2 regions of the Psychrobacter sp. CMS30 genome follow, and region 2 is predicted to be linked to the other one. Evidence: riboswitches for the same ligand, from Rfam matches in the RefSeq annotation. Region 2 holds a riboswitch; the other holds the start of a gene.
The links. Region 2 has a riboswitch for thiamine pyrophosphate ahead of tenA (thiaminase II). Riboswitches for the same ligand answer to the same signal wherever they lie in the genome.

Region 1: another riboswitch for thiamine pyrophosphate. It lies ahead of thiC (phosphomethylpyrimidine synthase ThiC); the one in region 2 lies ahead of tenA (thiaminase II).

Annotation. Positions count from the first base shown of each region.
Region 1 covers NZ_CAJHBF010000009.1:76,664-92,479, forward strand. Annotated here, with positions in the region: gene JMX94_RS06580 (alpha-ketoglutarate-dependent dioxygenase AlkB) at 1-276, opposite strand, end outside; gene JMX94_RS06585 (alpha/beta fold hydrolase) at 294-1,184, opposite strand; gene JMX94_RS06590 (ABC transporter ATP-binding protein) at 1,263-3,200, opposite strand; partial or broken gene JMX94_RS06595 (EamA/RhaT family transporter) at 3,688-4,535, shown strand; gene JMX94_RS06600 (fructose bisphosphate aldolase) at 4,696-5,586, shown strand; partial or broken gene thiC (phosphomethylpyrimidine synthase ThiC) at 5,680-7,647, opposite strand; TPP riboswitch at 8,025-8,149, opposite strand; gene JMX94_RS06610 (oxidative damage protection protein) at 8,321-8,611, opposite strand; gene argH (argininosuccinate lyase) at 8,868-10,241, opposite strand; gene JMX94_RS06620 (sensor histidine kinase) at 10,460-11,506, shown strand; gene JMX94_RS06625 (LytTR family DNA-binding domain-containing protein) at 11,924-12,661, shown strand; gene hemC (hydroxymethylbilane synthase) at 12,845-13,894, shown strand; gene JMX94_RS06635 (uroporphyrinogen-III synthase) at 14,012-14,995, shown strand; gene JMX94_RS06640 (hypothetical protein) at 15,089-15,816, shown strand, end outside.
Region 2 covers NZ_CAJHBF010000005.1:137,992-153,807, forward strand. Annotated here, with positions in the region: gene JMX94_RS04330 (outer membrane protein assembly factor BamD) at 1-531, shown strand, start outside; gene JMX94_RS04335 (DNA primase) at 710-2,893, shown strand; gene rpoD (RNA polymerase sigma factor RpoD) at 3,591-5,513, shown strand; gene JMX94_RS04345 (multidrug effflux MFS transporter) at 5,777-7,024, shown strand; gene JMX94_RS13400 (TetR/AcrR family transcriptional regulator) at 7,011-7,601, shown strand; TPP riboswitch at 7,742-7,859, shown strand; gene tenA (thiaminase II) at 7,983-8,630, shown strand; gene JMX94_RS04360 (class I SAM-dependent methyltransferase) at 8,730-9,428, shown strand; gene JMX94_RS04365 (YbeD family protein) at 9,556-9,936, shown strand; gene JMX94_RS04375 (ribonucleotide reductase N-terminal alpha domain-containing protein) at 10,488-12,599, shown strand; gene nudC (NAD(+) diphosphatase) at 12,744-13,832, shown strand; gene JMX94_RS04385 (RnfABCDGE type electron transport complex subunit B) at 13,956-14,807, shown strand; gene nth (endonuclease III) at 14,861-15,556, shown strand; gene JMX94_RS04395 (DJ-1/PfpI family protein) at 15,636-15,816, shown strand, end outside.

The DNA.
Region 1 (15,816 bases), on a different contig from region 2:
ATGTTTCACATGAAACACTGAATCTGTCCATGCAATGGCTTGACGCGTGTGCCCCGAGTATTGATAACTGGCATCACTATCGCCCATCCATACTATCTGACGAGTGGTGACATGCGTTTTGCCAAATAGCGTTACGATATCAGGCTGCCAAGGTAGCGTCGTTAATAAGGCATAATATAAGGCACTTGGGTAATCAATCACGACGCCTAAATCATTTACCTTGCCATCATAAGGCAATAAATTATCAGTCGGCGCAGGCGCAAAAAGGTCAGTCATAACTCATATCGCTCATCTTATTTAGCGCTCTTATAATGTTCATTGATAATCTGCGCACACAATTCAGGCGCTTCCATCGGTAATAGATGGCCGTAGTCTGGCAAGGAGATAACGCTGCCATCAGGGACAAATTTCTGCCATTGTTTACGTACTTTATCATTGATAAATAAGGTCGGTTTGCCCGTGATTAGGGTATAAGGACAGCTAAGTTTTTTTAATGCGGCATCGATATGGGGCGCACCAAAATAATTGGCAAGCTCTTGCTCGGGGGCGAATATCAAGCTATAGCTGCCATCATCGTTAGCAGACAAGCTTTGCTCAGAAAATACCTTTAGATGCTCATCACTGATACGTTTATAAGCACGTTGCGCGCGTAAACTCTCATAGTAATCATCGATACTTGCCCAAGTAGATTGCTTGGTTAGCGTACTTTTAAAGGGTTCACGGCTTAGCAAAAATTGACGTGGCAGCAAGTTATAAATAGTGGCTTGCTTTTTCGTAAAGGTGACAGGCTCGATAAGGTATAGCTGAGAGAAGAGGTCAGGGCGTTTGGCCGCTGCTATGGCGGTGGCGGTCGCCCCTTGTGAATGCCCAATACCAACGATAGGGTTGTCTTGGGTTTTCTCTAAAAACTCAATCAGTATATCGGCATCTTGCTCACGGGTCAGACGCGGCGCTTGCGGTTTGTCATACCAATAACCCCGTAGCGCCAATGCCGATAAATCAAAATCCATTGCTAACTCATTTAATAAAGGTGCATAAGTACCAACGGTGAAACTATTGCCGCCATAAAAATGGGCAGGCTGGCGTTTAAGAGAACCCGGTTCTTCTGACAAATTCAGCGGCTGCAAATCATAGTAGCGTGCTTGTTTGCCATCGATATTAATACGCTTGGTAAATGCTTCCATAAGAATAAAACTTCCTTGTGACGGTTTTTTAACCTTTATTATTAACTTCTATCATTAGCTTTTGTCATAGAATTCTTATTAGCTGTCTTCACCTAAGAAGCCACCACTTTGACGCTGCCATAAACGGGCATAAACGCCATTTAACGCCAATAGCTCATCATGGCTGCCTTGCTCGATGATATGCCCTTTATCCATGACGACCAGTCTATCAAGGGCGGCAATGGTAGAAAGTCTATGGGCAATCGCAATAACGGTTTTGCCCGTCATGATGTCATTTAGGCTTTCAGTAATGGCAAATTCAATCTCAGAATCAAGCGCACTGGTCGCCTCATCTAACAATAAAATCGGTGCGTTTTTAAGCATGACGCGCGAGATAGCAATGCGCTGACGTTGACCGCCAGACAGCTTAACACCGCGCTCGCCGACTTGGGTATCAAGACCAGTATTGCCCTTATCATCATACAAGCCTTCTATAAAGTCCCATGCTTGGGCTTGCTTAGCAGCCGTAATGATTTCCTCATCGGTTGCGTCAGGACGACCGTAGGCGATGTTTTCACGGACGGTACGATGTAATAATGAGGTATCTTGGGTAACCATACCGATTTGCTGACGTAACGATTCTTGCGTAACTTCATCAATCGCTTGCCCATCGATATAGACTTTACCTTTATCAACATCAAAAAAGCGTAAGAGAAGGTTAACCAAGGTTGATTTACCCGCACCAGAACGCCCGACCAAACCGATTTTCTCACCCGGTTTGATATCTAAATAAAAATTATCGAGTAGCTTGGCGTATGAAGTATTATTCGCTAAGTCGGTGTCATCGCTATTAACATCATCAAAACGTTTGCCTGATGTATTAGTATTTAAACCTGTGTCATCGTCTTCGCCTTCATAACTAAAATCAACGTGGTCAAAGACGATACGACCCTCAGTGACTTTAAGTGCGGGCGCGTTTGGTTTATCAACGATGGTTTGCGGCGCTGATAGAGTGCGCATGCCGTCTTGTACCGTACCAATACTTTCAAACAAACTGGCAGTTTGCCACATAATCCAGCGCGTCAGACCGTTTAAGCGCAGAGCCATCGCTGTCGCTGCAGCAATTGCCCCAACACCGACCGCGCCTTGTTGCCATAAATACAAGCTGATACCAGCAGTCGAGCTGACTAGAACCACACTAATTAAATGGGTCGATACTTCTAAATAACTGACCCAGCGCATTTGTGCATGGACCGTGCCTAAAAACTGCCCCATGGCGTTTTTGGCATAACCAAGCTCGCGGCGTGAATGACTAAATAGCTTTACCGTCATAATATTGGCATAAGCATCGGTTATGCGTCCCGTCATTAAAGCGCGGGCATCGGCTTGTACAATCGCTGTTTGTTTCAGTTTGGGAATAAAGTACCACATCGCCAGCCACACTAAGACGAACCAAGCGATAAATGGGATTAATAACAAGCTGTCTAAATTAAATAAAATCACACCGGTGGTAATAAAGTAGACGGCGACATACATAAACATATCGGTGACCGTCATCACAGTATCACGCACTGCCAACGCCGTTTGCATCACTTTAGCTGATACGCGACCAGAGAATTCGTCTTGATAAAACTGCATCGACTGCCCAAGCATGCGCTGATGAAAACGCCAGCGCATTTGCATCGGAAAAACGCCTTGCAAGGTTTGAAAATGAATAAACGATGACAAGGCAATCCAGAGTGGACTGACAATCATCACGGCCAACATCATGAGCAGCACATCGCCTTTTTCTGCCCACAGATTTTGCGGGGTATATACCCCAAGCCAATCGACGATATTGCCAATCCACGCAAATAACATGGCCTCGTAGATACCGATACCGGCAGACAAAATCATAAACAGCAATAGCCAACCGCGCAGACCTTTGGTACAGGCCCACAAAAACTTTAGCATGCCATCACTTGGGGATGGCAGCGGCATAGGCGTATCGGGAAAGGCGGGCAGACGAGTTTCAAAGAAACGAAATAGAGCATTCATAGGCAGTGATAAAGCATCAATAGCAGTACGCCAAAATAAGCACGATAAGGTGCTATCTTGAATCTTTACTTTTGTGATTAGGATTGTTGGTTATTTTAACAAACTTCACTCTAATGGCTGCATGCTAATTGTAAGCTGCAGGGTATCGTTAATACTCAGCTCTATCTTAATTATTGACTTGGTGATTTGACTTGGTGATTTGACTTGATGATTTTGCCGATTCTTTATGACTGTATCGAGCATGAGTCATCCATATTAAATAAACAATACTAAAAACCAGCAAGATAAATAGATTGCTCTGTAAGAAATATTTTGTTACATTCTAGGGTTTTATTTGATTTAGCAGTTTTTTTCTAAGCACTATCTAATAGTTAAAGGTCAGTGGAAGCTTAAACAGTAATAGAGTACAAGGTAAAGTCTATACTGATAGCTGTCTTAAATGCCAATAATAAACATGCCAGATTGTAATTTAACAAGGATGACCTTAATGATGTATCTCATAATAGCGGTGCTCTGTAGCGTCGCTGTTTCCGTACTTTTAAAAATACTACGCCAAAAAAATATCGATATTCGCCAAACCATCGTGGCGGGATATCCCGTGGCATTTTTATTAACTTGGGTGTTATTAAAACCAGATGTCAGTAGCATCGGCGCACTTGGTGAGGCATGGGGCATCATTATTGCGCTTGGGGTGTTATTGCCGGCGGTATTTATCATCCTTGGGCGTGCGATTGAATCGGTTGGTATGGTCGCAACCGATGCCGCTCAGCGTTTATCGCTTATTATTCCTATTGTTGCCGCTTTTTTATTATTTGGCGAAGTACTGACAGGTACGCGAGTCCTTGGGCTAGTGTTAGGGTTTTTGGCACTTGCTGCTTTGGTCTATCGCCCGCAGCATGGAATTATAAATACCCAAGCAAAGCAGACGCCGCTATGGCTGTTTGGCGTTTGGTTAGGTTATGGCGTTATTGATATCTTGTTTAAACAAGTTGCCAAGCAAGGGGCGGCTTTTCCTTTAACCTTATTTGTGACGTTTGGGTTGGCAGGATTGCTGCTACTCGTTTACCTGCTTGTCACACGCGTCCGCTGGCAGGGTAATGCCCTTAGCGCAGGATTATTACTTGGCGCGCTAAATATGGGCAATATTTATGCTTATGTCCGTGCCCATCAAGTATTGTCTGAGTCGCCAAGCATCGTCTTTACGGGTATGAACGTCGGTGTGATTGCGGTGGCAACGTTGATTGGCGTCGGTGTGTTTAAAGAGCAGCTAATCGTATCAATATCGTCGGTTTATTATTGGCAATTTGCTGTGTGGCAGTATTGTTTTTGGTTTAACTACGTGCGTTTAAATGAGTAAAATTTTAACTTATCAACGATAGGCACGCGCCATGTCCTATGTTAAGGTTATTTATAGTCAAGCTCACGTTAGCTGCGGGCTGATTGACTTATTATAATAATGTTTGACCCTTATTAATTAGGATAGGATATCTACTCAATGGAATACGAAAAACAACTACAGCGTATCAAAAATGGTTCAGGTTTTATCGCCGCCCTTGATCAAAGCGGTGGCAGTACGCCAAAAGCGCTAGAAAATTACGGCGTTAGCGGCGATGCTTATGACAACGATGAAACCATGTTTGACTTGGTACATGAGATGCGCGCCCGTATCATGACTTGTGATGCTTTTGATAATGAGCGTGTCCTTGGCGCGATTTTATTTGAAGATACCATGGAGCGCGAGGTCAATGGCAAGCCGACGGCCAACTACCTATGGGAAGATAAAAATATCGTGCCTTTTTTAAAGGTGGATAAGGGGTTGGCTGAGCACATGGATGGCGTGCAAGTGATGCGTCCGATACCTAATCTAGATGCTTTATTGGACAAAGCTAAAAACTATCCGGTATTTGGCACTAAGATGCGTTCAGTTATTTATGAGCCAAGTGTCGATGGGATTGAGCTAGTCGTGCAGCAGCAGTTTGATGTGGCAAAGCAGATTATATCCAAAGGTTTGATGCCTATTGTTGAGCCTGAAGTAGATATCAACAGTAGCAAAAAACATGATTGCGAAATCATCCTTAAAACCAGTATTTTGCATAATCTTGAGCGCTTAAACGACGGTCATCAAGTGATGCTAAAACTGACCTTGCCAGAAGAAGAGGGCTTTTATCAAGAGTTGGTTGACCATCCAAAAGTACTAAAAGTGGTGGCATTGTCTGGTGGTTATAGTCGTTATGATGCTTGCGAAAAATTGAAACAAAACCCCGGTATGATTGCCAGTTTCTCGCGTGCTTTTACCGAAGGTTTAAGCAAGCAACAAAGTGACGCAGAGTTTGCTAATACTATCAATGCTTCTATTGAAGAGATTTACGAGGCGTCAAAGATTTAGCTTAATCTTCTACAAAACAGGGTATGTTTAAAATAAAAAAGCGCTACCAATGAGTAGCGCTTTTTTTATAAGCTAAAGGTTAATGCTAAGCGGTTACACTTCTTTATATAGCTGACGACCTTCTTTATGATATTTTTCGCTCATTTCTGCCATGCCTTTATGAATCTCATTGAGGCTGGCTTCGCCTACTTGTCCAACCAGCTCAGTATCCACTTCTTTGATGACATGACCAGCATGGGTTAAGTCGCCCGATTGCGGGGTGACTTGTTTATTAGCGGCGTCTTTATCTAATCCTGCTGCATATTCACGCACGTTTTGGGTGATTTTCATTGAGCAAAACTTTGGTCCACACATCGAACAAAAGTGCGCCGATTTATGGGCGTCTTTTGGCAAGGTTTCGTCGTGATATTCACGCGCCGTATCAGGATCAAGCGCCAGATTAAACTGATCATCCCAGCGGAACTCAAAACGGGCTTTGGACAAGGCATTATCACGCGCCTGTGCACCCGGATGACCTTTAGCAAGGTCAGCAGCATGAGCAGCAATTTTATAAGTGATAATGCCGTCTTTGACGTCCTTTTTATTAGGCAGACCCAAGTGCTCTTTTGGTGTGACATAGCAAAGCATTGCCGTACCGAACCAACCAATCATCGCCGCCCCAATGGCGCTGGTAATATGGTCATAACCGGGAGCAATGTCAGTCGTCAAAGGCCCTAATGTATAAAAAGGGGCATCGGCGCATAGCTCAAGCTGCAAGTCCATATTTTCTTTGATACGGTTCATCGCCACATGTCCAGGACCTTCAATCATCACCTGTACATCATGCTTCCAAGCGACTTTAGTTAGCTCGCCAAGGGTACGCAGCTCGCCAAATTGCGCTTCGTCATTGGCATCTTGTAAACAGCCCGGGCGCAGACCATCACCTAAGCTAAATGCCACGTCATACTGCTTCATAATCTCGCAGATATCTTCAAAGTGGGTGTATAAAAAGCTTTCTTTATGATGGGCAAGGCACCACTGCGCCATGATAGAGCCGCCACGCGAGACAATACCAGTCAAGCGTCCAGCCGTTAGCGGTACGTAGCGTAGCAGCACGCCGGCGTGAATAGTAAAGTAATCAACGCCTTGTTCCGCTTGCTCGATAAGCGTGTCGCGGAATATCTCCCATGTCAGGTCTTCTGCAACGCCATCGACTTTTTCTAGTGCTTGATAAATCGGTACGGTACCGATTGGTACTGGCGAGTTACGAATTAACCATTCACGGGTCTCGTGAATATGATTACCCGTCGATAAATCCATGATGGTATCTGCGCCCCAGCGCGTTGCCCACGTCATTTTTGACACTTCTTCATCGATAGAAGAACCTAGCGCTGAGTTACCGATATTGGCATTAATTTTGACTAAGAAATTACGCCCGATAATCATCGGCTCGGATTCAGGATGATTGATGTTATTAGGAATAATTGCGCGACCAGCAGCCACTTCATCACGGACAAATTCAGGGGTGATAATTTTTGGCGTATTGGCACCAAAGCTTTCGCCTTCGTGTTGGCGCATATCGGTCAGTTCGTGCTGCTTTTGCGTTTCGCGAATGGCGATATATTCCATCTCAGGAGTGATGATGCCGCGGCGTGCATAGTACATTTGTGTGACGTTACCAGCTTTGCCATTGATATCTTTAGCACGGCGCGGCTTATCAATATGAGCAAATCTTAAGTTAGCAGTACTAATATCACGAGCGCGTGCTTGTCCATATGAGCTTGATAAACCATCTAACTGTTCGGTATCACCGCGCTCAGCTATCCAACCTTCGCGCAATTTAGGCAAACCTTTGGTCAAGTCGATATCGACATTGGGATCGGTATAAACGCCTGAGGTGTCATAGACATAAAATGGAGGATTGTGCTCGCCTTCATTAGCGCCAGCGCCGCCAACAGGGGTATCTGCTAAGCTAATCTCACGCATCGGCACTTGGATATCGGGTCTTGAACCTTCGATATAGACTTTTCTAGAAGCGGGTAATACACGGTGTAAGTCGCGAGCGTCTTCTTCGAAACGCGCATCTTTTTGGTTGCGATGGGCAGGCGTTTTTAGGGCGTCGGCTTTTTTATCAACAGTTTAAGTAACAGGGGTCGAAGGGGTTTGGGCTGTTTGTAAATCTGAAGTAGTCATATGCTGTCCTAGCGTGTTGGTTTTTGAATAAAAGCAACACCGCCAGTAGCTGCGGGGCAAGACTATGCAAGACAGACAAATTCAATCATCAAACGCATGCACTATGATTAAATTAAACTTTCATTGAAACTCAATCTAATGCCGTTTTTAAATGATTGGTAGGCGCAGCTTTTTATTGATTGCCATACAGCAGCGTAAAAACGCTGTCAGACATAAGATATCGGCAATAATAAAAAGGCATTTCTGCGCGCCCTTTGTTCATATATAACATAGGCTTAAGACTTCCCTGCGTCGGTACTAACCGCATCAGGTTCGGCGGGTGATCTCTCAGCGAATGTATTAAAAAGCTTATAAAGTAAGCTTGTCATACACCGCACCCCGAGTCTGTCAGTGTTGTAAATCAGTCTCATACTAACAAACTATAAGGGTGCTGCCTAGTCATTTGCCGTTTGTTAGTTGAGAGGCAGTTTTGATATTTTTAATTTAATAACTGTCTTTTAATCAATGACAATCTTTTTGATTAATGACAGTTTCTTTTGATTAATAACAACCATCATGCGCATTATTTTTCTGGTGTCCAGCCCTGCGCACGCTCGTAGTCTTCGTTATCTAAGAACTTCTCACGTTGCTCGGTTAAGAACTTTTTGGCTGCAGGGTCTAGCATGCTGAGATGGTTTTCGTTAATCAGCATGGTTTGCTGCTCAAGCCACTCTTTCCATGCTTTGTCCGAGACGGTTTCTTGCAGCTCTTGACCCTTTTTATTAGGAAAAGGTGGATGCGGCATTTTTGGTAATTCTTGCTTATATTTGCGGCAAAAGACGGTATTGGCTTGCGGATTAAAAGTCTCAGTCATAAAGCAATCCTTATTAGTTAATGGTATTAAATTATTAAGTGCAATATTGGTATTGACCTATGATAACGGTCTTCTAAGATTTAGCCAAGGATATCAGGTGTAGAGAAGGTAACAGCCCATATAGTTACTGATGTTCATAACGATATTTATAAAAACATATTTATAAAACTATCTGCATAAAAATACCCGCGATTGATGCGGGTATTTTTATGCAGGGATTAGTACTGTAATTAAACCTTTTATGGCGCTGCTAGCTTTACGCAAATACTTTTAAGCGCGCACGACCATTAACGACTGCTTGTTTAACCTGATTTGGCGCGGTACCACCTAAATGGTCACGGGCGGCCAATGAACCTTCTAGCGTTAGATACTCAAAAACATCATCGCCAATCGCATCGCTAAACTGCTGCAATTGCGCTAAAGACAAGTCACTTAAATCAACGCCTTCTTTAATGCCTAAAGCGACGGCATTGCCGACCACTTCATGGGCATCACGGAAAGCCACACCGCGGCGTACAAGGTAGTCAGCCAAATCGGTGGCTGTTGCATAGCCTTTCATGGTGGCTGCACGCATATTTTCTTTATTTGGTGTGATGTTCGGTAGCATATCAGCAAATGCTAATAGCGAACCCGTTAAGGTGTCAACGCAATCAAATAGCGGCTCTTTGTCTTCTTGATTGTCTTTATTATAAGCAAGTGGCTGACTTTTCATCAGGCTTAACAATGTCATCAATTGACCAAAGACACGCGCCGCTTTACCACGTACCAGTTCTGGTACATCAGGGTTTTTCTTTTGCGGCATAATAGATGAGCCAGTACAGAAGCGATCTGGTATTTGCACAAAGTTAAATTGCGCTGACATCCATAGGATAATCTCTTCACTCATACGTGACATATGCATCATCAAGATAGAAGCCGCTGAGGTAAACTCAATAGCAAAATCACGGTCTGATACGGCATCGAGTGAGTTTTGGCAAATGCCTTCAAAACCTAGTAATTTGGCAGTGATGGTGCGATCAATTGGGAAAGTCGTACCAGCAAGGGCGGCGCTACCAAGCGGCATCTGATTGATACGGCGGCGCGCATCGACAAGACGTTCAGTATCGCGATATAACATCTCAAACCATGCCATCACGTGATGACCGAAGCTGACGGGCTGCGCGGTTTGCAGATGGGTAAAACCTGGCATGATGGTATCGGTATGCTGCTCCGCCAAATCTAACAAGCCGCTTTGCAAACGTACCAATAGGGCGATGATATTGTCGGTTTCTTCACGCAACCAAAGACGAATATCGGTCGCAACCTGATCGTTACGGCTACGGCCAGTATGCAATTTTTTCCCTACCGCGCCGACAATATCAGTCAAGCGTGATTCGACGTTCATGTGCACGTCTTCAAGCGCGATAGACCAGTTAAACTCGCCCGCTTCAATCTCGCGTAACACTTGTTGTAGACCATCGATAATGGTTGCAACGTCGTCAGCGCTTAAGATGCCACACTCTTTAAGCATGGTGGCGTGCGCAATTGAGCCTTGAATATCATGGCGGGCGAAGCGTTGGTCAAAGCCGACAGAAGCGGTAAAGGCGGCGACAAAGCTGTCCGTCGCTTCACTAAAGCGACCGCCCCACATCTGCTGACCCTGACTACTGGTAGGGCTTTGCGCTGCGGCAGTATTTGTTAGCGAAGCTTCTGTGCTAGAATCAGAAACAGCTGCATTTTTATTTGAATCGGGATTATTACTATTTGAAGAATTGGCGTTCATATCGGTACAAGACAAGTCAAGAGAATAAGAACTCAAGTATAGCAAATGATGAGGTTGCCTTACTAGCGGAGCGCTTAGAGTTTTTTATGCCCAAGCTCATGGAAGTCATGAAGGCTTGGCAGTGGCTGCTGGCAATCTTTTTTTGGTCGCTGTTTGTAGCGATAGTCGATCGCCATAGTGTGGCCAACCAATCCCAATTTATCATCAAGTTTATCGCAAGGTTTATCCAAACCAGCTTAACCTTGATACCTTCTTTTTATTTAATTGATTATCTGCGCCCTATATTAAAGCGTTTAAGCGTATCAACAGCCAGCATGTATGTCTTGCTTATCTTAACGAGCGCCACAGCAGTGACCATGATGTTGGTCCTGCTGATTATGATAAATTTTGGATGGTTTGATTATAGTATTCGCGTCTTTGTCTCAACGGTGGTGTTTAATACCGTTATTACCGCCGGTTTTACTATTGCCACTTTGCTGGTTTTTTTACGGCGCTACCGTGAGCTGAATGCGCTGAAGCAATCATTTGAGCAAAAATTGAGCGCCCAAAACGATATCTTAAAAGCTCGCTTAGCGCCGCATTTCTTTTTTAATACCATTAATACGCTGATGTCGCTGATTGAAACCAACCCAACCCGCGCTGCTTATTTGTTGCAGCACGTTTCAGCGTTATTCCGAGCCAGTTTTAATGGTGCGCGTGAGATTAGTTTTGAAGAAGAGATTGCCCTTTGCGAGCATTATTTGGCCATCGAATCCATCCGCTTGGAGGACAAACTGGAAGTAAACTGGCGGCTACCTGACGAAGATGTGATGTATGATATGGTTATCACTGCTTTGACTTTACAAAGCGTGATTGAAAAAATGCTGCTCAATGTGGTTGAAATGACCACCGATACCATTTATATCGATATTAAAGTCAGTTGGCTGCAGCATCGCGTTGAGATTACCATTAGCGTGCAGTTGCCTAAAAAAACCTTGATGATTAACCATGACTTACGCCAGCATATGGATTTTTATATTCAGGCGGAACGTCTGCGAGCTTATTTTGGTGACAGCGCTGATATCCAAAGCCGCGTGACGAGTAAACAAATTATTACTATTATTCATTACCCGCTACAAGATGTCAGTTTATAATCTTTGCTCTTTAAAGCGCTTTCTTTGGCTAGTAATAATAAACCAGCAATCGTAGGCGGGTAGCGTGGCATATTTATTGCACTGTTTATCATATTGTTGATGATTGTCAGTTTTTAAAATTATCAGTTTTTAAAATCAACAGTACTTAACGCTTACCAATGCTTAAATATGACTACTGTTTAAATACTAGCAGTGCTTAAATGCTAAAAATGGCGTTGAAACGCTCAAGCGCTATTGGTGGCTTGCAGAAATGGGGCGGTTGGTTTATAACTGAAGTAAGGTGCATTGCCTTTGCTAAAAGGCGTATGGTAGTTTTTGCTAAGTGGTGAGCTTTAAATAATGATAAATCCTAATAAATGCTGATATATGATAAATACTATTAAAGATTGTTAAGTCTGCACTTATAAAGGAGTTTGCATGCGGATCGTTGTTTGTGATGATGAGCCATTAGCCCGTGAACGTTTGGTTAGGATTGTCCAAGAATCAGGTCATGAGGTGGTTGCCCAAGCAAAGACGGGCATCGAGGCCATTATTGCCGTAAAATCTCAGCAGCCGGACATCATACTGCTCGATATTCGCATGCCTGAGATGGATGGGGTTGAGTGTGCCCAAGAGCTTGCGAAGCTGAATCATCCACCCGCCATCATCTTTGTAACGGCTTACGACCATTATGCGATTGCAGCGTTAAAAGCCAATGCCATCGGTTATTTATTAAAGCCTGCCAATAAAGATGAGCTACTAGAAGCACTGCATAAAGCCACCAATCTCAATGCCGCGCAATTAAATGAGATTCGCAAACTTCAAAACCCGACCGCCCGTCCAGTGCGTGAACATATCGCAGCGCGTACCCACCGAGGGGTTGAGCTGATTGAGCTCAAAGATATCTACTACTTTACTGCCGATCAAAAATACGTCAAAGTGCGCCATAAAGAAGGCGTTGTCCTCATTGATGACACCCTAAAAGAGCTTGAGCAAGAATTTGAAGACAGGCTTTTTCGCGTGCATCGTAACGCGATTATCAATATCAAATATCTAGATTTTTTAGAAGCCTTAGATGCAGGACAGTTTCAATTACACTTTAAAGGGATTGATGAGACGCTAGCAGTCAGTCGTCGCCATCTACCGGCACTCCGTGAAAAGATTCAAAGCATGTAGTGATAAGGGCTTCATGCTGTTGACATAATCATGCCATATCATCAAACCCTTATTTATGCTTAAATAGGGGTATTTTTTTGCATCATTCTGCTTTATATATCGTTGGTAGCCCCCGTTTTGGGTGCCAAATTTGCATTATTGTTGCGCACTGACATTCTAGTATCGAACTTATTGAGGCCTTTTATGAGCACCATGCAGCCACCTGCTTTGACTACCTTAAATATCGCCACCCGCCAAAGCCCATTGGCATTATGGCAAGCTGAGCATATCCGTGACCGCCTACTGGCGCTGTATCCTGAGATGACGATTAACCTGCTAAAGATTGTCACTAAAGGGGATAAGATTTTAGATACGCCGCTGGCGAAAATTGGCGGCAAGGGCTTGTTCGTTAAAGAGCTTGAGCAAGCGTTGTATGACAAGCAGGCTGATATTGCGGTGCATTCTTTAAAAGATGTACCGATGGAATTGCCAGAAGGCTTGACGCTGGGTGTCTATTGTAAACGTGCCTCGCCAACTGACGCCTTTGTTTCTAACACTTATCATAGTATCGATGAGTTGCCACAAGGTGCGGTAGTCGGTACCGCAAGCTTACGTCGCCAATGCCAAATCAAGGCTTATCGTCCCGATTTGCAAATTAAAACCCTGCGCGGCAACGTCGGTACGCGCTTAGGGAAGCTTGATGCGGGCGAGTATGACGCCATTATTTTGGCCACCAGTGGTTTGCAGCGTATTGAACTTGATGAGCGCATTCGCAGTGAGTTGGATATTGATATTTGCTTGCCAGCGGTCGGACAAGGTGCTCTAGCGATTGAATGCCGTGAAGGCGATGATGAGGTTCTAAAATTACTAGCACCGTTAAATGATGACAAAGCTCGTATCCGCCTCATCGCTGAGCGCGCGCTAAATCGCCATTTACAAGGTGGCTGCCAAGTACCGATTGCGGCTTATGCAGTCTTACAAATGGCTGATGCAGACGATGATAACGATAGCCAAAACAGTAGCAAAAATAATGGCCAAAACGGCAATAATGATGCCGGTGATAGCTTATGGCTACGTGGCCGCGTCGGTCAAGAAGACGGTAGCGAGCTGCTCAAAGCTGATAAACGCCTGACCTTAACGGGCAGCCAAGCTGAGCAAGAAGCGCAAGCCAACCAGCTAGGTATTGAAGTTGCTGAAATGCTACTAGAAATAGGTGCTGGCGATATTTTATCCGCCATTTATAATCCTAAATAGCACCTATATTTAATAATGTTTAACTATTATTGTCATCTCAATCATAGCGCTATCTTTACTTAGATGGCTCTATGATTAAGCGTCCTTTCTTCCTAAGCCTTTTGTCACGGTATGTTTATGTCTTGGTCATCACCGAAGTCCACTGATTCCAATCAACCTATTGATAAGCCAGTATTGCTGCCGCAGGTCGTCATCAATACGCGCCCAGTCGAGCGTGCCGCACCGCTGACCGAGCATTTACAAGCGGCAGGGATGTCAGTGATTGATATGCCGATGTTGACCTTAGAGGCGCATCCAACTACCGAGCAGGATATGGGATTGATGCGCCAATGGTTTGCAGGTGACTATCAAGCACTCGTTATCGTGAGCCCGACAGCAGCAGCTTCAGGGCTGTCTGTTTGGCAAGCACTTGAGCATGAACGCCATGCTCAAAAATCTAGCGAAAATGCTAGTCAGCAAAAAGAGACAGGGTTTACAGGTTTAAAAGCGCCAAGCCATCTGATAGCGGTTGGGGAAGCGACTGCGGCAGTGTTAAATGATGCAAAGTTGGCTGCATCAAGCTATCAAGTATTGCAGCCGTTAATTGCTAATAACGAAGGTATGCTAGCCATGCCTGAAATTGACAGTCTCCAAGCTGGCGATAAGCTCTTGGTATGGCGCGGGCTTGGTGGGCGACGCTTATTGGTCGATACCTTACAGGCGCGCGGCGTCCATATCGATAGCATCGCTTGGTATGAGCGCAAAATGCCTGCCGATGCTATGACGCAGTATGAGCAATGGCAAACGCAGTTTCTTGCGCAGCAGTCTAAGCAGCAAGCAACATCAACAGCAGAGCCAAAGCCTATTGTGATTGTCAGTAGTGGCACGGCGTTTGAGCATTGGGAAGGGATTGTTAAGGCAGTTGCCGCAAAAGCTTCAGAGTCAAATAAAGACAAAATAGCCAATCCACCACTAAAGCTTAATAATTTTGCTTACGTGGTATTAGGCGAGCGCTTAGCCAATATGGTCGCGCGTCAGCAGTTAAGCTATTGGCGGGTGGAAGATTTGGCGCCGGCCACTATCCTTGCAGCAATCCATTCGCCAATAGTGGATCCAATGTAAGTAAGAAAACAGAGTAAGCAAGAACACAGACTTTTATTAATCTACTTATTTTATATTTGCTTAAAAATTATCAATCACTAACGGTGCTGCCTTATGTCCATGAATTCTGAATCGTTATCTCAGGAACCTTCTGCTATTCAGCAGCGCCGGCAAGCAAATATGTTTTTGGTGCGCCTGCAATGGTTAATGATTTTATTGCTTATCGCCGCTTTACTGTGGCTTTATATTAGTCAGCAGCGTTTTGAGCATAATGTCAATGAGCGCTTGCAAAGCAATGAGCAAGTGGTCAGTCGCCTCAATGAGATGGACGATCGCATTTTTGCGATGAGTCAGCAAACCTTGCCAGCACCGCGTACTGCCGCCAGTAGCCAAGCCCAAAACCAGCTCGATTTATTACGTATTCAAATACAAGCGGCTGATAGATTATTGGCAGACAATAACGAAAGTGCAGCGATTGAATTATTACGTGGCCTGCATTGGCAGCTGTCCCAAAGCAGTAATGAGATTGCCCCAGCGCTGACCGTGGTGATTAAACAAAGCTTGGCAAAGGATATCGAGCGCCTGCAGGCAAGAAGCTCGCAGCCGAGTCCGTGGCAGCTACAAAACATAGCCATTCAAAATATCCAAGAGTTTTTACATAGTTACGAGCGTGAACATCCTGCTAATGGTAGCGATTTGACTCAAAACCTTGATAATAATATGAGCTTAACGCGCCGCCAGCTTATGATTCACGAAGTCATTATGACCTTAAATCTCGCCACCCAAGCCAGCAATATGCGTGAAAAAGAGCAATTGGTCGGCTATCTGCGTCAAGCGCGCAA
Region 2 (15,816 bases):
TGGGTGTTCCAATACTATCCATTAAGCGAATCTGTGCCTGACGCTATTGCGGTACTGGCTTATAGCCATGAAAAACTCGGTCTTAATGACTTGGCAAAAGAATATAAAACCCTGTTGCAGATTAACTATCCAAACATGCTAAGCGCTGATGGACGCGTTAAATTGAATACCAAACGTGAGCGCACTTTGTTGAATAAATTGACCTTTGGGCAATTGAACCGCTTTAACAAAGACACCTCAGTTGCGACAGGCGATTACAATGGTGCCACCAAAACTCAAGTTATCCGTAATGCCAGCCAATTAAGATTGCCGAGCAACAATGCGGCAGCAGCCAACGCGAGTACTAATGCTAACGCTCCGTTAAATATGTCTCCAAAACGTACTACTGGCATTAATATGGGTCTAGGTCTACCTGAAGCGTCAGCTGAACGCGTGACGAGCCAATCGAGCACCGGCGATGCCGCCAGAGAAGCCAATGTCGATCCGCAAAACACCAATCCTGTACGCCGTACGACGATACCTGCGGAGTAAACTGATACTACCCTCGTCTATTTTAGACGCTTAGCGCCTATCATCACAAATAAGGTCAACATTCTGTTGGCCTTATTTTTCTGTTTTTACTTCTTATACTTTTTATCTACTTTCAGTTTTTATTTCTAGCTGATTGTCGATGCTTAATATAATTGACCTATGGTAAACTGTTTTTTGTATGAGCATTCCTAACCATATTCTTGAGCAATTAAATAGCCAAGCTGACTTAATCAGTATCATTGGGCGTCATACCACGCTTAAACGTGCGGGTAGTGAGTACAAAGGCTGCTGTCCGTTTCATGGCGAAAAGTCGCCGTCTTTTTATGTCAATCCGCAAAAGAACATCTATCACTGCTTTGGCTGTAGTGTCGGTGGTAATGCCATCAGTTTTTTGCGTGATTATGAAAACTTAACCTTTATCGAAGCGGTTAATGAGCTGTCCAAACAAACGGGCATCGAAGTACCAAAAGAAGAGCAGCAGAACGTCAGCTATCAGCGTGCCCCAATTAAGCCAAAATCTAAGCCGGAAACCAAGCCAAAAACCGCTATTGAGCCAGCAACATCGGCAGCAGCAACGCACCCACAATCGACTAATAACCAACCTGTAGCCGATACTCAGCCATCCATAAACGTGCCAGCTGCTGATACGCAACCGCCAGCTTATAACGACAACTATGACAATTATCCGCCATTAGAGGCGTATGATTCCGTTCCTTATGCGATGGATGACTACGATACTAGCTACCAAGGTGATGCCAACTATCAAGACAATAGTAGTTATCCACCTGCATGGTTAACCGGTGAGGCTGATACTACTACTCTCTACGATGATAATAGCGTCTCTGATAAAGACGGCAATCTTTACGAGTTGCTAGAGCAAATCCAGCAGTTTTATCAGCATAATCTCACTATCCATCCGCATGCTAAGCATTACTTTTTATCGCGTGGTATTACCGAAGACATCTTTGAAACCTTTGGTCTCGGCTATGCGCCCTTTGGTTGGCAGCATCTTGAACATCAATTCCCGCAGGACATTGAAGGGCTTAAAGCCTTGGGCTTAGTGCGCAAATCAGAATCAGGGCGCGACTATGACCTACTTCGTGATCGGGTTATTTTCCCGATTCGCGACAACCAAGGTCGTACTATTGGTTTTGGTGGTCGCGCGCTTGATGACGAAGTAAAACCCAAATATATCAACTCGTCCGACTCGCCCGTTTTCCATAAGCAGCACGTACTATACGGCTACTATGAATCTCGCCAGCAGCGCGCAAATGATTGGCTGGTGGTCGAAGGCTATATGGATGTCATTGCCCTTTATCAAGCAGGGATTTATGGTGCGGTAGCTTCTATGGGTACGGCGATTAATGAGAGCCAAATATCACGGCTGTTGACATTAAACCCTACCCTGACATTGAGCTTCGATGGTGATAGCGCGGGACAAAAAGCTGCTTGGCGCACGCTTGAAGTCGCGCTGCCTGTGCTTGGCGATGATAAAGAGCTGCGGTTTTTAACCTTACCTAACAATCATGACCCTGATACTTTTATAAAAAGTCAGGGCGCGGATGCGATGCGCGAGCAAATCGCCACGGCCATGCCGCTATCGCAATATATTTTTGCTTACTTAAGTGAACGCTACGACTTAACCTTGGCAGAAGGTAAAGCCAAGCTTATGTCGCAAGTGCGCGCGTTGACCACCGCCCTACCTAAAGGCAGTAGCTTTCGTTATTTGCTGAATAATGACATTTATCAAAAGCTGGGCGGTAAACGTAGTCAAAACAAAGATGCTAAAGACGCGCTGCTAGATTTTGATGGCGATATGACCATCAGTCAGCAATTGCAGCTGTGTTTTTTATTCCAGCCGCGCGCCTTAAGTGATGACCCTATCGAAGCCATTTGGCAGCAGGCGGGTATTAATGATTTGCAGCTGCCGGCGCATATTAAACAAAAAGCCTCCGCTGATATATTGCGTCCACTGGAATGGGAAGACCTGCAAGATAACGCCCTGCTCGATATCGTCAGCACCATTAAGCGCTGTCTTAATTATCTACCTAAAGACGCCAATGCAGCGGCGCACTTTATCTTATCCAATGTCAAACCCAGCACCCAAGAGACGCTTAGCCGCGATTGGGGTAGTTTTTATAAAGCGCTTACCACGCGCAATATCTTAAGCCTTGATGGTTTGGTTGAAGAGTTGGTCAGCCAGTTGATTGAACGTCATATGAAGAAAAAAATCCAAGATTTGGTTAAGAACCCCGACAATATAAAGCTGGCGATTGTCCGTAAGCAGTCACAATTATTAAACGACTGGTTACGCGCGCAGCAAGCAGAGCAATCGGCACAAATGGCAACGGTGAAATCTTAACAGCTAGGCTGGGATACGTCCTAGATTTTATTTATGGGCAGCGACCCTTTAAAAGCATCGCGGTTGCCCCCACTATTAATGATTATGCCCAGTTGCATATACCGCCCTCCATCAGGCTACTGATAAAAAACCAATGGGTGAAAAATAATGGGGAATATCATTAATAAATACCAGATAAATGCTAGATAAATAGCAGCGAGCATCACTAGCTCGTGCTTGATTACGCTGGTCTGTGTTAAACTGTGTCGCTAACTATTTATAGCCCGACTTAATAGATGACGATAAACCCGCATCATTGAGCACAATTTTAGCTAAAAGCACAGCTCTAGGTATGCATTTTTAAGGCGCTTTTTGAAACATAAATTTTAAATCGCTGTATTTTTGAATGACCATTTTTTAGCTCATAGTATTTTTTAGGGTTGTTTTTTAATTCATAGTATTTTTCAGATAACCGTATTTTTAGGCAACTGTATTTTTAGGTAATATGATTTTGAAGTATTTTGCGCATGACCAATTTTTAGCGGTTTTTTAGTATTGTAATTGTAGTATTTTGAGCCTTTATTCATATCCACTCATTTTTGTTATTATTGACAACCTTTACGCCATATTTTGATGAATCGATTGATTATATCAACGCACCCCGTAAGCGATAGCGAGTCACAATATAAAAATGTCCGATACAAGCAAGCGAGTATTTATGAACGATAAGTCAGTTTCTAAGTCCACATCTCAACTGGCCACCTTAATCCAAATGGGTAAAGAGCAGGGGTATTTGACCTATGCTGAGGTGAATGACCAACTGCCCGACTCTATTACTGAAAGTGATCAGATTGAAGATATCGTGCAAATGCTAACGGACGTTGGCATTAAAATTTTTGAATCTGCGCCCGACGCCGATGACATCTTGATGAACGATGATTCAAGCGATGATGACATGGCAGCCGATGAGGCAGCAGCAGTTTTGGCTTCGGTCGAGACTGAGCCTGGTCGTACCACTGACCCTGTACGTATGTATATGCGTGAGATGGGTACGGTTGACCTCTTAACCCGTGAAGGCGAGATTGCCATTGCTAAGCGTATCGAAGAAGGTATTCGTGACGTGCAGCATGCGATGTCTTATTGGCCGGGTACGGTACAGTTCGTCCTTGATGAGTACCAAAAAGTTCAAGATGGCGAGAAAAAATTGTCTGACGTCATCACAGGTTTTTTAGACCCTGAAACCGAAGAAGACAAAATCGCCGCCCAAGAAGCAAAAGAAGCGGCGAAAGAAGAACGCGAGCGTATTAAAGAAGAAAAAGAGAATCCGCCAGTTATCAAACCAAAAGCCAATGCCAAAGCTGCGCTTGACGATGATGACGAGGACGATGAAGTCGAAGTTGAAGAAGAAGCCGAAGAAGAAACCGGCGGTATCGATCCAGAAGAAGTACGTCTGCGCCTAGAAGAGATTGAACACTTATTTATTAAAGCCAAACAAGCCTTGCTTGATTATGGCCGTGGTAGCGTAGAAGCAGATGCTGCTTATGCCTTGCTTGCCGAACGCTTTATGATGTTGAAGTTAAACAATCGCTTGTCAGACCAAGTCATGGCTATCATGCATGACGTCTATGACGATGTGCGTAAGCAAGAGCGTCAAATCATGCGTTTGGTGATTCGCCGTGGTCGTATGCCGCGTGATGAATTCCGTAAAACTTTCCCTAGCAATGAAACCAACGTTGATTGGCTCATTGAGCGCATCAAAGGCAAACCTGCTTTTGCGGGTACGCTAGAAAAGGTCGCTGACGATGTGATTTTATTACAACGTAAAATTCGTGATTACGAGCAGCAGCTCGATATGAAAATCCACGACATGAAAGACGTCGCCCGTCGTATGGCGGTTGGCGAAGCAAAAGCGCGCCGTGCCAAAAAAGAGATGGTCGAAGCTAACTTGCGTCTGGTAATTTCTATCGCTAAGAAATATACCAACCGTGGTTTACAATTCTTGGACTTAATCCAAGAAGGTAATATCGGTCTGATGAAAGCGGTTGATAAATTTGAATACCGCCGTGGTTATAAATTCTCAACCTATGCCACGTGGTGGATTCGTCAGGCGATTACCCGCTCTATCGCTGACCAAGCGCGCACGATTCGTATCCCTGTGCATATGATTGAGACCATTAACAAGATAAACCGTGTCTCACGTCAATTACTACAAGAAATGGGACGCGAGCCAACGCCTGAGGAATTAGGCGAACGCTTAGAGATGGACGAAGTTAAAGTCCGTAAAGTGCTAAAAATTGCCAAAGAGCCTATCTCTATGGAGACGCCAATCGGTGACGATGAAGACTCGCACCTAGGCGATTTCATCGAAGATGGTACGATCTCAAGCCCTGTCGATGATGCGACCGCAGCTGGTCTGCGTGAAGCGACGCGTGACGTATTGGGCAACTTGACTGAGCGTGAAGCACGTGTGCTAAAAATGCGCTTTGGTATCGATATGCCAACCGACCATACGTTAGAAGAAGTTGGTAAGCAGTTTGATGTAACGCGTGAGCGTATCCGTCAGATTGAGGCAAAAGCATTACGTAAATTGCGTCATCCTTCACGTTCTGAGCATCTGCGCTCATTCCTTGAAAATGACTAATTTAAATAATATGTGCTAAGCACATCTTATTACGCCTAATGGCAAACCAAAAAAGCTGAGTATATCTCAGCTTTTTTGTGCCTGTTATTTGATGGCTGCTATTTAAGGGCTATTAGCTTTTACCTATTAAATATAGAGCCGCTATGGCATACGATAAGCAATTAATTCATAAAAATATTGCCTTTATTTAAAATAGCGAGTATAACTACCTACCGTTCGGTAGTTAAAAGATTAAATAGATAAATAGTTAATAGTGCACTCTTATGAATAAACAAACCAATGTAAAACACATCAGTATCAAAACCGTCATCTCTCTTGCCATCATTGTGGCGCTTGGCCCTGCAGCGATTGATATGTATTTGGCCTCTATGCCGAATATGGCAACAGACCTCAATACCTCCTACGCCACCACGCAAATCACTTTGACCGTCTTTCTTATCTTTATGGGTTTAGGACAGCTGGTATTTGGTCCCGTATCTGACGCCATAGGGCGAATAGCACCATTATTTGCAGGCTTGCTGGCATATATTGGCGCTTCCGTGTGGGCGATGTGGTCACAAAGTATTGAAAGCCTAATTTTTGCTCGTATCTTGCAAGGTCTTGGCGCCTCTATGGCTATCGTGGTGGTGATGAGCATGGTACGCGACTTAGTCGATGGACCAAAAGCGGCACAAATTTATGCTTTATTAAATACCATTGTGGCATTAGGTCCAATCGTCGCGCCAGCAATCGGTGGTATCGTCGGTGCGCATTATGGTTGGCGCGGCGTCATGTTTATTTTGGCGGCGTTAGGTATCATCGTGCTGATTAATACGTTGATGAATATCAAAGAAACCTTGCCAAAAGACAAGCGCATTCAATTAAATATAAAAGATATTACAGGCATTTATGTCGGCATATTAAAAAATAAGACCTTTGTCTTTAATCTATTTGCGCTATCTGCGGTGTATTTCTTTTTGTTTGCCTACATCGGTGGTTCTGCTTATGTCTATCAAACAGACTATGGTCTTAGCCTAGAGCAATTTGGTTTTGTCTTTGGCTTGACCAGTATCAGTCTAATTTTAGGTGCTTCTTCTACCGCTTATTTGGTCAAAAAAATATCGGCGTCACATTTGGCCTTAATCGGTGCCGGTGTCATGATGCTGGGTAGTGCCGTTTGCATCATCGCTTATCTGCTATCGATGGGTTTGGTCGGTATTGTCACTGGCATTGCCTTGGGATTATTTGGTCTTGGTGTATTAGAAGCGACGTTGATGGCAATTGCAATGGAATCGCAGCGCAGCGCTTTAGGTTCAAGCGCAGCTTTATTGGGCGCCATTCCTATGTTACTCTCATCTACTGCCACACCCATCGCGGGACAATTGGTTGAGATGAACACCTTATACTGGTTAATCTTGCTAGGTGCTATGGGACCGATTATTTTGGCATTGGTCTATCTTGGTTCTAGAAGCTTAAAACCTTATAGCAGTATCGCCACACCATCATTAGAGGAGGCCTATGCAAAGTCATAAACCACGCTCAAGCGCTAAGCAACGTATTATTGATGCTGCGTTTGAGCCTTTCTTTATGCACGGCTACGAGGGCGCATCACTTAGTGATATTGCCAAGGCTGTGGGCATCCGCAAAGCCTCTCTCTATACGCACTTTGCCAGTAAAGAAGCGATATTTTTAGAATTACTGCAAGATGCTCTCGAGTCAGAATGTGCGTTTATTAAGTCATGCTTTGCGACGACTAGTGAATTTCCTACTCCCGGTGAAGCGTATTGCCATGCTTTTGAAGCGCGTTATGAAAGCGCGATTACCTTACGGTTTTTAATTCGCATGGCCTATGCCGCACCTGTGCATTTGACCGATACCAGCGCGGCGACTTTTAATGTCTATATAAAGGTGTTGACTGAGCAAATACAGCTGGCTCTACAGCCTTATCAGCTCGACTCTGAGCAGCTAGAGCTGTATACCGATGCCTATCTAGGCGTAATCGATAGCTTAAGTGTAGAGCTGCTATATGCAGAAGGCTTATATGAGCGCCGTTTTAAAGCCATGCTGATGCTCTATCACACTGCTATTGAACAGCTTGATAAAAAATAACTTTTTAAATCTAAGCTGCTTTTTTTATCGTTATTTGGACATCACTTGCTAATGATGGCTGAGTTCGCCTATCATAGGGCTGATCTGCTTAAATAACAGCAGTTCGAACTCATTTAAATTTTATATTTATTATTAAAAAATAAACCTTGTCGGGGTGCTTTGATTTTGACGCTTTAACTACAATCAAAATCATGGCTGAGAGTTACCCGCGAACCTGATGCAGTTAGCACTGACGTAGGAAACAAGCGTGTCGATAGATAAGTCACATTTACTTCATATTTTGCCAATCTATTTACCCTAGACTGGCAAATTTTTTGTGCCTTATCACTTCTCGTTTTCTGCCATTTGCTTGCTTGCGTTTTATAAAAGTAAGTGAAAACTATGAATTACCAAACGCTACGTCACAATTGTCCCACATGGGATGATTACATTCAGCATGATTTCGTCAAGCAGCTGGCCGCTGGCACGCTTGCCCCTGACAGCTTTCGCCACTACCTTGTGCAAGACTATTTATACTTAATTCACTATACCCGCGTGATGGCGCTGAGCGTGTATAAGAGTGACACGCTGGCACAAATGCGCGTCGGTCAAGCAGGTATCAATGCCATGCTCGATATGGAAATCGCCATGTATTTGGATTTCTGCCGTCAGTGGAATATACCACTTGAACAAGTAGAAAACGCTCCTGAATCTGCCGTCACCATCGCCTATAGTCGCTATATATTAGACGCTGCGATGTCAGGCTCACTAGCCGAACTTTATGCCGCTATTGCGCCTTGTTTGATGGGCTATGGAGAAATTGGTAAATGCATCAAAGATGAGGGTTTTATCGATAACAACCCTTATCAACCATGGATTGATGTGTTTTCCAGTGATGAGTTTCAAGTAATTACCGCGCAAAACGAAGCGCTGATTAATACGCTATTAGCCGATGCCAGCCCTGCTCAAGCAGACAAGTTCCAACGGTTATTTAACACCGCCGCACGTATGGAAGTCAATTTTTGGCAGCAGGCGTTAGATTTGTCTTAACTTATACTCAATCTAGCTTGGTTCTAAAAAAGCCCTCTAAAATCAAAAACAATGATCAATAATAACGATCAATAATAACGATCAACAAGGAGAAACATCATGGCAGCATTCGATGAACACGCAAGCGCGTACGACAGCTGGTTTTTTGACAACCAAAACTTACTGACCAGTGAGCTAAAACTGGTCGCTCATTTCTTAGATAAAGATAGCGAGATATTGTCTATCGGCTGTGGTAGCGGTCTTTTCGAATCACTGTTGGCCAAAGATTACGACATTCATATCACGCATGGTATCGAGCCTTCGAAAGATATGGCTGAAGTCGCTGCAAAGCGCGGCTTGCAAGTGGATATCAGCCCTGCCGAAACCTGCGAGATTGCGCCTAATAAATTTGATATCATCATGTTTAATGGCAGCGTCAGCTATATCAGCGATTTGGATGTCTGTATCAAAAAGGCCTTTGATGCTCTAAAGACTGGCGGCAAACTTATCCTGATTGATGTGCCAAAAGAAAGCGGTTTTGCCAGCTTATACAATTTGGCCAGCGCGGTAGATACGTGGGAGCATCCACTACTCGAACACATCTCCCCTGCTGACCCTTATCCTATTGAGCTGGTGAAGTCAGCAAACTGGCGTACCTCTGATGAGAAAATCGAGTTAATGCAAGCCAATGGTTTTGTCGATTTTGAATATGCGCAAACTTTATTGACCCATCCTATGTATGCCAATGACAAGGTACAAGAGGTCATCGAAGGCTATGATCGCGGCGATTATGTGGCGGTATGTGGTTATAAAAAATAACGATTTTAATACCGCTTAACGTTTGGTGACCCTTGAATAATATGATGAGTGGCCTTATAAATGGTAAACAAAGCGCTTATCGGCATAACCCATAAGCTCATATTTTCACAAAGATAAGGACAACATCATGACTGATGATCCAAAAGACACCACTAACCCAAATCAAACGCCTAAAAGAGAGGTCAAAGTGACAGAATTGGTCGCCAATGACGGTATCTTAAAAGGCAAAAAAACCGACGTGCAAAACCCTGAGCTGTGGCAGTTCCCAATGAACTACCCACTGAGCATCATCGGTCATGAAGGCGAGCACGATAGCTTACTCAATGAAGTGAAGCTTATCCTTGGTAGCCAGTTTCCAGAGTTTGATTTGGCGTCTATGGAAGTTAAACCGTCAAAAACAGGACGCTTCCATTCGGTGCGTGCCAATTTATACTTGACCACCGTTGAGCAAGTAAACACGCTTTATGCATCACTCGATAATGCAAAAACGGTACGTATGGTCGTCTAATCATAGTTTTATCAATTTAACAAAAACCAGCCCGTTTTTCGTCCGAATCGTCACTCATATGGGTGGCGATTTTCTATTGGCTGGGGTACAATCACCACCCGAAATATGCGCGCCATTCAGCAGATTTGCGCTCGTTAATTTAGCCAACAATAAAAAGCAAATTCGCGCCATTTTTTACAAAACTTTTATTATTTTTCTTATTGGCGTCTAACCCTTATCCCATCGTCCTTTGCTAAAATTTGGACACGCTTTACCCTCTCATCAACATAGTTTGCCGCTAAAATCAATATAGCATTTTCAAAATTTTCCCGCTATATTGTGTCCACCTACTAACAAATACGCTATATGTAGTGCTCAGTGATTTAAACCCTCACTATGAGCAACGGCATCGTTTTGCCTAAAAAAACACTCTGCCGTGACAGGATGTTATAGCGTAATAAAGATAGCGTGATAAAGAATGCCCGCCGGTATTAACCGCGCCGCATTACTATAAGTAACACTATAAGCATCATTATAAATTAATTGCCAAGCAATCAACTTACGAGGTCAGCATGACACATATCGATAAAATCCAAGTAACCAAACGTGATGGACGTTTAGAGCCTATTGATTTAGATAAGATTCACAAGGTTATCGAGTGGGCTGCTCATGATTTAGATAATGTGTCGGTATCACAAGTTGAGCTAAAGTCGCACATTCAGTTTTATGAAGGCATCAAAACTCGTGATATTCATGAGACCATCATCAAGTCTGCCGCTGATCTTATCTCTGAAACCACGCCTGATTATCAGTATTTAGCCGCGCGTTTGGCCATCTTCCATTTACGTAAGATTGCTTATAATAAATTCACCCCTCCTCACTTGTATGACCATGTCAAAAAGCTAACTGATGCCGGTAAATACGATCAGCATATCTTAGCTGACTATAGCCGTGCGGAATTTGATGAATTAGAAGAATACCTTGACCACTGGCGCGATATGAATCTTGCTTATGCTGCTGTCGAGCAAATGGCGGGTAAATATCTCGTGCAAGATCGCGTCAGCAAGACCGTTTATGAAAGCCCACAGTTCTTATATATGTTGGTTGGCATGTGCTTGTTTGCCAGCTATGAAAAATCAGAGCGTCTCGATTATGTGAAGCGCTTCTATGATGCAACCTCACAATTTAAAATCTCTCTACCGACGCCTATCATGTCAGGTGTACGTACGCCATCGCGCCAGTTTAGCTCGTGTGTATTGATCGAATGCGGTGATAATAGCGATACGCCACCACCAGCGCCAGCGTTGATTATGGACTTATCAGAAGCCATTATGACGCTTGATCGTTATATTGAGTTTGTCTTATTGACTGAGTCAGTAGAGCCGACTTTACTACTGCCTATTATTAATAAGCTCAATGCTCACGGGCAAGAAGCACCAATCGCCGCTGATTATTTTTCAACCTTTGGTAGCAGCAGCGTCAGCATTGCCAACCCTGAAAACAACTTTCAACCGCTGCACGAGCTCAATCTTGATAGCGAATTACTGACTTACGCTTATCGTAGTGGACTTGGGGTTGCGTTGTTAAATCAAGACGGCAATGTGAGCGACGATGAGCAGAAAAAACTCGATGCCATGTCAGCAGCTTGCGCTTTGATAGCCGCAAACTCTAACCGTTTGTTTTGGCAAGCAGCAACTGCCGCCGTGGCTGATATTGCCAGCATTTTACCGCTGAACTTAAGCCAAAAACATACGCTTATTTACTTAGAGCAGCAGTTCCAAAGCTATCTGCCCGTAATGGACACACGCTTTGCAGACTTGGTCAGCTTTGCTTGCCAGCGCGATACAGCAGAGGCTAAAATCCTACGTGAACAATATGCTGCCAATCAGTTAGAGACGCCGCAACTTGAGCAAATGGCGCGCTTCTTATTTGGTCCTAATCGTGCTTTGACGGACACTTTAAACACCATTATTCAAGCACAAATCAATAATATCAAAGAGAATGTCGATAGCTACGCACGCGGTGATTCTATCAATCCTGTCGATATGCAAACCTCGCAAATCACTGAGCAGCTGACCGAGCTGAGTTCAGCGTTCCGATTGTTAGGCTTAGCAAATGCTGCAAACAGCTTGAGTACCGCAGCAGAGGCGGTGAGCAAATGGCGCGCGCCTACGCCAGAAGATTTTGACCATTTATTATTAGCATTGATGCACGCTGAAAATGCCACTATCGCCATGGCAGAAATGCACACCCCAGGGGCTATTTATTTGCCTTTAAACAATCCACATATCTCATTACATCAGCTGAATACCGCCTATGATACGCTGATACAAGAGAGCCGTACCGCCATTGCCAGTGCCGAACAAGCCGTCAATGACTATTTGGCTGAACCTGAGCGTGATATCCTTAATATTCAAAACATTCCTGAAATGCTGCGTCAAGTGTCAGGTGCGGTACGCTTTTTACAATTGCCAACCCCTGCTAGCATGCTCAGCCAATTAGCGGGTTATTTGCAGCAGCGTATTGATAGCGGTGCAAGAATTGATGATGGTACCTTGGCTTATATCGCCGATGTCATCATGGCCGTTGACCATCATTTAGATGGCTTTGAGAACAATCGTCCCGTGAGTAAACAGGCGCTAGATGTCGGGCAACAAAGCTTAAGCCAGTTGCTTGCTGCCTAATTGCTGGTTTATTCGGTAGTAGATAGGTAGCTTGCTTATTTACTTACTTACTTACTTACTGAGTTATCATTTAACTGTCCATTTTAAACAGACTCATATCGATGCGGATATGAGTCTGTCTTTGATTGTTTGGAAACTTATCCTATGACCCACGCCTTTATACTTCGTGACGAGACGGTTTTATGTCGTCAAACGCCCAAGGGTTGGTGGCCTGTACAGGTTCAGTTACCAGATTCGGTTAATGATACAGCGTTAAACACTCATGACATTCATAACATCCATAACATTCAGCCAGCCTATCAAGTTGGGCGAGTTATGTTACTTGAAAGCTTAGCGCCGACTCATTGGTTACCTAATAATGAGGTAAAAAGCAGCACACTCAGCATTGATAGTGCAGATAACGATAGTTTGGCTGATTTTGAAACCGATACTGCCAATACTTTTACATCACAAGCGGCCATTGCCATTAATTATGACTATGCCATAGCCAATCATATTGATTTACCTAGAATTTTAGAAAGTCATGATTTAGAAAGCAACGCTCTAAAGAATAACGATTTAACAAGTAATAGCGACGAGAAAATTAGTCCAGACACCGATACTTGCGCTTTTATTGCGTATCGTCTGCTTATCACGCAGCTGCCATTCGCGTTATCTGACCAGCTTAGCCAAGCCATACAGTTATTACGTTGGCAAGCAGATACGCAGTTTTGTAGTCGCTGCGCCGCTCCCGTGGTACATGCCGCAAGCGCTGAGCGTGCGATGGTCTGCCAAGTTTGCCGCTTACGCCAGTATCCACGTGTGCAGCCGTGCGTTATTACCGCCATTACCCGACCGAATCCGCAAACGGGTAAAATGCAAATATTATTGGCGCACCATCACCGTTATGGGCAGCAAAAAACGCCTCAGCAAGCGCTACAATATGGTTTGATTGCCGGTTTTGTAGAAGTCGGTGAAAGCTTAGAGCATGCGGTGGTACGCGAAGTTGCAGAAGAGGTGAATATCAGCCTCAAAGATATTCGCTATGTCAGCAGTCAACCTTGGCCGTTTCCGTCTAATTTAATGCTTGGTTTTCGAGCCTCTCATGCTGGCGGTGACATCGTGATACAAGAAGATGAGCTGTCACATGCCGATTTTTTTGACCTGTCAGATTTGCCAAAAATACCGTCAAAAGGCAGCATTGCTTATGCGCTGATTGCCCAAATTGCTCATGAACAAGGCATCTCACTTTAATGGATATTTAATTCATACGGGCAAGATGTCTTTTTATAAATATAGATGTTCTTAATAAATAGCGCTATTACCCTATTTATTTTAATATCAGCATCTAGCATTGATATAAAGGTTTTACATTAAATGCAAAGCACCATGAATAAAAACAGCAGTCATATCCGTCTCACTAATCTACCTATTTTGTTCGATAGCTTGAACATAGAAAGCTTGCCTGTCGCCACCCAAGCAAAGATTGCGCGCATTGACGCCTGCTTGCCGCAAACCCAATGCGGACTTTGCGACCACGCTGATGGCTGCTTGCCGTATGCGGTGGCGATTGTTATCGACAATGAGCCTTATAATAAATGTGTGCCCGGCGGTCAGCCGGTGACCGATGCGATTGCACAAATCATCAATCAAGATAGTAGCGATACACAAACCTTTAGCGCTGAGCCGTCAAAATGGCCAATAGATGTAAGCTCGCAGCGTCCAGTAGAAGTGCGCGCGGTGATTCGAGAAGATGATTGTATCGGCTGTACCAAATGCATCCCTGCTTGCCCTGTTGACGCCATCGTCGGGACTGGCAAGCATATGCATACTATTTTTACGGATTTATGCACAGGCTGTGAGCTATGTATCGCGCCCTGCCCGGTTGATTGCATTGACTTGGTCACCGTTGAGCGTACCCTATCAACAGCTGAGCGCACGCTTGAACAAGAGGATTTGCGCCAGCGTTATCATACCCATCTAAGACGCGTCAGTGAGCAATTGGCGGATAGCAGCAATAGCAAACCTGTGGTCAGCATGGTGGAGGCAAAACTGAATAATGCCGCCAGTCAATCGTTGAATATCAGTGAAGCACAAGCAAAAAATACCATTGCAGCGGCAAAGCTACGCAGTAAAATTAAGAAGTTAGAAAAGCAGCTTAGCGTACGGCCTAATGAGAGCAAACAACTGGAACTTGAAGGGTTACAAGCTGAGCTTGCACAACTTTAATAGCCAATATCTACTCCTGACTAACCAATGAATAAAACGATGGTAACAATACCATGAGTAAAACCGTTAAACATAAAACTGCCGATACCCCGCCATCGAGGCGTATGCCCAATCGTGATGTGCGTCCGTTTTTTGAGAAGTTGGCTGCGACGATTGATGAGCCAGTAACTGAGCTCAATTATAGCAGTAACTTTGAGCTGCTTATCGCGGTCATATTATCGGCGCAGGCGACCGATGTCAGCGTCAATATTGCCACCAACCAGCTTTATCCGGTAGCGAATACGCCTGAGTCCATTTTGGCATTAGGCGAAGAAGGACTGAAAGCGTATATTAAGAATATTGGCTTATTTAATGCCAAAGCCAAAAACGTCATTAAAACCTGCCGTGACTTGATTGAGAAATTTGATAGCACCGTCCCTGATAACCGTAAAGACTTAGAGTCTCTAGCGGGTGTCGGGCGGAAGACGGCGAATGTGGTGTTAAATACCGCCTTTGGGCAGCCGACGATGGCGGTTGATACCCATATCTTTCGCGTCGGCAATCGTACTGGACTTGCCACGGGTAAAAATGTCTTAATCGTTGAAAAAAAACTGCTCGAACGTATCCCCGATGACTTTATCGTTGATGCTCACCATTACTTGATTTTGCATGGGCGCTATACTTGTCAGGCTCGCACCCCAAAATGCGGCGCTTGTCCTGTTTATGAAGAATGTATGTTTAAGGATAAAGCGGCATTTTTAGAGCTTTAAAGGCTTTTAGAGCCTTAAAAACTTTTAAACATCTCCTTTCTAAACACTTCGGCTTAATACTTTAACTTAAGGAAGCAGGATGCAGACCCTGACCGCACTCGTATTTGACGACTTCGAAACCTTGGACTTATTTGGACCTATTGAGCTATTCGGTAGCTTACCTAACGATTTTCGCATTCAGTTTGCGTCAATGAAAGGTGGTATCATTCATAACCATCATGGTGTTGCCTTACAAACTGTCGCAGTAGCAGAGTTAGCCC